Magnetococcus sp. PR-3: one gene and its partner. The protein of the gene in region 1 interacts with the protein of each later gene in a pairwise test. Links are inferred from orthologs where the notes say so. Each region holds a gene or a part of one and is shown in the gene's direction. Other genes may lie near its edges.

Region 1 (2,848 bases):
ATCCAACTGGCTGAAGCGCCCACCGCCATGGAACGCAGCTACCCCTTACATGCCAGTGCCAATGAAGCCTTGGCCATGTGGGAAGGTCGAGTGGGGGAGATATTTACCTTCCACTATGGTTCGCAGTTCTATCGTGGACGTCTGGAAGCGGGGCAAAAAACCGTACGTCTGTTTGAGACCATGGCCTATTCACCTGAACCCCCGGCACCACGGCTGTTGATGCAAGGGATGCCCAATCGGGAGCGGTTTTTGTGGATTATAGAAAAAGCTGTAGAGCTTGGGGCGACAGAGATTTATCCGATCAAGACGGAAAAATCCTACCAAGAAGAGGCCCCTTCTTTAAAAAAACAAGGGGGATGGGGGCGTATTATTCGCCGTGCAGCGCGGCAGTGTCGGCGGGCTATTTTACCCACTGTGGGTGATCCGGTTACGCTTGAGCAGGCGATAACCTTATCAGCGTGCCCAAACCGCTTCTATCTGGACCGTGGGGAGATGCCACTTCAAGGGGTTGGGTTGTGTGGTGGAATAGAGATATTCGTTGGTCCTGAAGGGGGGTGGGGGCAAGAAGATCTGGTGCATTTTAAGCAGAACAAGATCCTCTCCCGAAATTTAGGTCCAAGGCTCCTGCGTACGGAGACAGCAGCTATCACAGCCCTCTCCTGGTTGGCTTCAGCAGACAACCCTTTACATCCCACCAAGGCTGGGAAATAATCGCTCCTTTGGTGGTACAAATTCTGGATGCTTTTCCAGTCTCTTTTAATCGTTTAAAAACCTTCATAGCAAGGAGCTTAATATGTCCTGGAACGGAAGCGGCGGAGACCAAGGTCCTTGGGGCCAGCGTCCCCAAAACCCGCAACAGCCCGATCTGGAGCAGATTCTACGTGCTGCCAAAGAGAAATTTGGTGGTGGTGGTGGTGGCAATCTTCCCGGTGGAAAGATGAGCCTGCTGTTTATCCTTGGTGTCGTCATACTTGGGTGGATGGCCACCGGTATTTATGTGGTTGCACTGGATGAGCAAGCAGTTATTACCCGTTTTGGCAAATATGTCGAAACAACAGAACCTGGTCCGCATCTCCATTTGCCTTGGCCGATCGAGACTGTTGAAGCCAAGCCTAAAGTGACGATCATTCAGAGTACTTCTGTTGGTTTGCCCAGTAACTTCAGGGGCTCACGTGGTGCTAAGGATGAGTCGAAAATGTTGACCGGTGATGAAAACATCGTCGATATCAACATGATCGTTCAGTTTAAAATTAAGGATGCTGCAGACTATCTGTTTAAGATCGTGCATGAGCGTGGTGATCCTTCGCTGGTGGTTCGTCGTGCTGCAGAAGCGGCAATTCGTGAGATCGTTGGTAAGAACAAGATTGATGAAGTTCTGACCAGTGGTAAAGAGCGTATTCAGAGCGAAACCGAGGTGCTTGTTCAGGAGATTCTCGATAAATATCGCTCTGGGCTTGAGGTCACCAAGGTGCAGTTGAAACAGGTTCAACCACCAGATCAGGTTGTACAATCCTTTAAAGATGTGGCCAGTGCTCGAGAAGATAAAGTACGTAAAACCAACGAAGCTGAAGGTTATCGTGCAGATATCTTACCTAAAGCCAAGGGTGATGCTGTTCGTATGATTAACGAAGCTGAAGCCTACAAGCAGTCTAAAGTGGCACGGGCTAAAGGTGATGTTGCTCGCTTTAATTCGCTCTATACCGCTTATCGGGATGCCAAGGATGTTACACGGACACGTCTCTACCTAGAAACAATGGAAGAGGTTATGTCGCGTGCAAACAAGGTGATCTTGGATCCAGACGCCGCCAAAGGTGTGCTTCCCCACCTGCCTTTAGACTCTCGAATTTTCGGGACCTCTAAACCGCAACCAGCTCAGCGATGAGGAGGGCATCATGACTTCACAGCTTAAAGATCATATGTCGACCGGTATACTGTTGTTACTGGCGGCTATTCTGTTGTTTCTTTCTCAGTCTGTTTTTACCATTCACCAGACCCAACAGGCTTTGGTGGTTCAGTTAGGGCAACCCAAGCGGGTGATTACTGAGCCCGGTTTGAACTTTAAATTGCCTTTTTTGCAGTCTGTTAAGCGTATGGAAAAGCGGTTGCTGACAACGGACCAGCGCCCGTCGGATGTGTTAACCCTGGATAAGAAAACTCTAAAGGTCGATAACTATGCCCGTTGGCGTATTGTTGATCCGCTCAAATTCTATCAAACCCAGCGTACCATCTCTGCGGCGACCTCACGTATTGGGGATGTGATCGACTCCAGCCTCCGTGAGGTGTTGGGTAAATATAATATGATGGAAATTGTGGCGGGTCAGCGGGCCATTCTGATGAATGATATCGCAACTTCCGCGAATGGAACCGTGCGTGGTTTTGGTATTGAGATCGTTGATGTGCGTATCAAACGAGCCGACTTGCCCAAACAGAACGAAGATTCCGTCTTCTCCCGTATGCAGACTGAACGTGAGCGTCAAGCCAAGCAGTACCGTGCTGAAGGTGATGAAGATGCACTACGTATTCGTTCAGAAGCTGACCGTCAGCGTGAAGTTATTCTGGCTAACGCTTACGAAACCTCTGAAGGGTTGCGTGGTCAGGGTGATGCTGAATCAGCCTATATCTATGCAGAGGTCTTTAACCTAGACCCCGAGTTTTACCGTTTTATCCGTACCCTGGATGCCTACAAGAAGTCCATTCTTGAAGGGAACACCACCTTGGTGATGCCTCCTGATGGTTTCTTCAGTGGTTTAAAAGGGGAAGGCTTTAACACTAAAAACCCAATGAACATGCAGTGAACGATCTATTGACCGCATTGGGGCTGGTTTTTATCATTGAAGGCATCCCCTAT
Region 2 (2,924 bases), on another replicon or contig:
GATTTACCGACTGAGCTACGTGCACGATTATTGGACCACTGGATCTTTAGCCTAACGGGGGTTCCTTCAGTGGGGCATCGTGCCAAATATAATCTTTGGCAGCATCTACAGTTACCAGCAAAATACTGGAAAATGAATATGCGTGGTGTCACCATTCAAAGAGCGGCCCAATATCTGCAAATACACACCCAACATCATGCACCAGGAAAAAGAGGCGAGACGAACCATTGAACTTTTAACTAAGCATGCCTATCTTCTAGGTAGGCGTAAATTCCCTATCTTAAGTCGTGTTCCATTATTGGCTATAGCCAGTTTGTAATTGAGCCGATAAAGGTATGCGGATCAAATCCTTTTCCTAAACTGTTTCCCCAAACCGAACGAGGAGTTCCTTTCTTGAACGGGTTTTTTAAAAACCTCTCCCTGTGGCTGGTCATTGGCCTGCTCATCGTGATGCTGTTCAATCTCTTTAACGGCCCCCAGGGACAGACTCAAACACCTTTTTCTGATTTCACCGACCGTCTAAACCAAGGTAGTGTGGAAGCCGTGACCATTGAAGGCCATATGGTTCACGTTAAAACCTCTGATGGTGGTTCCTTCACCACCCGTGCACCAGACAACTATGATCTGACCAAAGAGCTGTTGGATCATGGTGTCAAGATTGATGTACAGGAACCTGAAGGCACCCCCATGCTGATGCAGATTCTCATCAGCTGGTTCCCTATGCTTCTGCTTATTGCCGTTTGGATCTACTTCATGCGCCAGATGCAATCTGGTGGTGGTCGTGGTGCCATGTCCTTTGGTAAATCCAAAGCCAAGCTCATGTCTGACAAGGCGGCCAAGGTCACCTTCCAGGATGTCGCAGGCATTGAGGAAGCCAAGGAAGAACTGCAGGAGGTTGTACACTTCCTTAAAGATCCCCATAAGTTCCAGCGCTTAGGGGGAAAAATACCCAAGGGCGTACTGCTGGTGGGCCCACCGGGTACCGGTAAAACTCTGCTTGCTCGTGCCATTGCGGGTGAAGCCAACGTGCCCTTTTTCAACCTCTCCGGTTCTGATTTTGTGGAGATGTTTGTTGGGGTTGGTGCTGCTCGTGTTCGGGATATGTTCGAACAGGGCAAAAAGAACGCCCCCTGCATCATCTTTATCGATGAGATCGATGCGGTTGGTCGTCACCGTGGCGCAGGCCTGGGTGGTGGGCACGATGAACGTGAACAGACCCTGAACCAGCTACTGGTTGAGATGGATGGCTTTGAGTCCACCGAAGGTGTCATTTTGGTGGCGGCCACCAACCGTCCTGATGTCTTGGATCCAGCCTTGCTGCGTCCGGGTCGTTTTGACCGTCAGGTCACCGTACCCAACCCGGATATCCAAGGTCGTACGCAAATTCTTAAAGTGCACATGAATAAAGTGCCCATTTCGGATTCCGTCGATGCTGAAGTGCTTGCCCGTGCCACCCCCGGTTTTTCCGGTGCGGATCTGGCCAACCTGGTCAATGAAGCAGCCTTGATCGCAGCCCAGCTTGATAAGCGGGTTGTGGAGATGGAAGACTTTGAGAACGCCAAAGACAAAGTGATGATGGGCAAACCGCGTAAAAGTGCGGTTATCTCTGAAAAAGAGCGTAAGACCACCGCCTATCATGAGGCTGGTCACGCCATTGTCGCGATGGCACTAGAAGGGGCGGATCCCGTCCATAAAGTGACCATCATTCCCCGGGGTCGCGCGCTGGGCCTGACCATGCAACTTCCTATGGAAGATCGCTACACCTACTCCAAGGTGCAGCTTGAACAAAATATCGCCATTCTTATGGGTGGCCGGTTGGCCGAAGAGTTGGTACTTAACCAGTTAACCACCGGTGCTGGTAACGATATCCAACGGGCCACTGACCTTGCACGTAAGATGATCTGCTCTTATGGCATGAGTGAGTCCTTGGGGCCACTTACCTACGGCGAGAATGAACAAGAGATTTTCCTCGGTCGGGAGATCACGCAGCACAAAAACATTTCAGAAGAGACCTCACGTCGCATTGATTCAGAGGTGTTCGACATTGTCGATCGCAACTACAAGCGCGCCAAAAAGATCTTGAACGAAAAGATGGATGTGCTGCACACCATGGCCCTGGCACTGCTTGAGCGCGAAACCATTGACGCGGATGAGGTCTTAAAGTTTATGGCAGGTGAACCTGCTGAGACAGCTTTAAAACCTTTGAAGAAGAAGGAAGAGCGTCCCAAAGCCGAGCCCACCCCAGCGGTGGCAGACGATGGGGGTGAAGCGGGCCAGCCGGCAGAACATGCAGCGGCAGGGAGTGTCGCAGAGGCAGAAGAGGCGGAGGGATCCACCGACACTGCACCAGAGGCATCTGAAGAGGAGGCACCGAACAACGATGCCCCTGCTAAGGATGATAAGGACGTATGACGCATTATGCCGTAATTACACCGACCATGGGCGCCTTAGGCGCCCATTTTTTTTCTGCTCAAAAGCAGGGTGAAGAGGTCCCGCCCTTCCCCCCCCTGCCCCAATTACCCATGGCCGTACGTCTCTTCCCATGGCGAGAAGATTGGGACCCTCTTTTAGCACCAGGCATGGAGAGCTTTGAATCTGGTCGACTACGCATGGCCCGGGGTTGGCTCAAAAAAGCTGACATTGAAGCGTGGCAAAATCGGCTCTTTCAAACCATTGCTCAAGAGGCTTCTCTTGCGCTTCATCACAGCTTATCCAACCTTGAAGCCCCACCGTCGCCTGTACGTTTCCGCAACCTTGCAGGACAGTTGCAGTCGTTGCCCCAGCAACGCCCCTTGGTCATGGGTATTGTCAATGTAACCCCAGACTCCTTTTCAGATGGGGGGCGCCATGCTGATACAGCGTCCGCTGTGCACCATGCGTTGGCCCTGGTGGAAGCCGGTGCGGATATTCTAGATGTGGGGGGG

The links. The genes of interacting proteins can lie anywhere in the genome.
Region 2: the proteins of hflK (region 1) and ftsH interact in binary tests that used the Escherichia coli proteins (3 or more experiments, as listed by UniProt). The link is inferred for Magnetococcus sp. PR-3 from one-to-one orthologs.

The regions. Positions count from the first base shown.
Region 1 is NZ_JBAHUQ010000049.1:22,309-25,156, reverse strand. The notes cover bases 15-2,837. They hold hflK (FtsH protease activity modulator HflK), read left to right. Parts: upstream 15-793; coding sequence 794-1,882; downstream 1,883-2,837. Other genes in these bases: V5T57_RS19595 (DUF2065 domain-containing protein), read left to right, coding at 2,792-2,837; hflC (protease modulator HflC), read left to right, coding at 1,893-2,795; V5T57_RS19610 (RsmE family RNA methyltransferase), read left to right, coding at 15-711. Also shown: V5T57_RS19615 (RNA methyltransferase), read left to right, coding at 1-1; more of V5T57_RS19610, read left to right, coding at 1-14; more of V5T57_RS19595, read left to right, coding at 2,838-2,848.
Region 2 is NZ_JBAHUQ010000013.1:109,052-111,975, reverse strand. What follows is about bases 4-2,902. They hold ftsH (ATP-dependent zinc metalloprotease FtsH), read left to right. Parts: upstream 4-393; coding sequence 394-2,412; downstream 2,413-2,902. Other genes in these bases: folP (dihydropteroate synthase), read left to right, coding at 2,409-2,902; tilS (tRNA lysidine(34) synthetase TilS), read left to right, coding at 4-231. In the rest of the region: more of tilS, read left to right, coding at 1-3; more of folP, read left to right, coding at 2,903-2,924. UniProt on the Escherichia coli protein: Acts as a processive, ATP-dependent zinc metallopeptidase for both cytoplasmic and membrane proteins. Plays a role in the quality control of integral membrane proteins.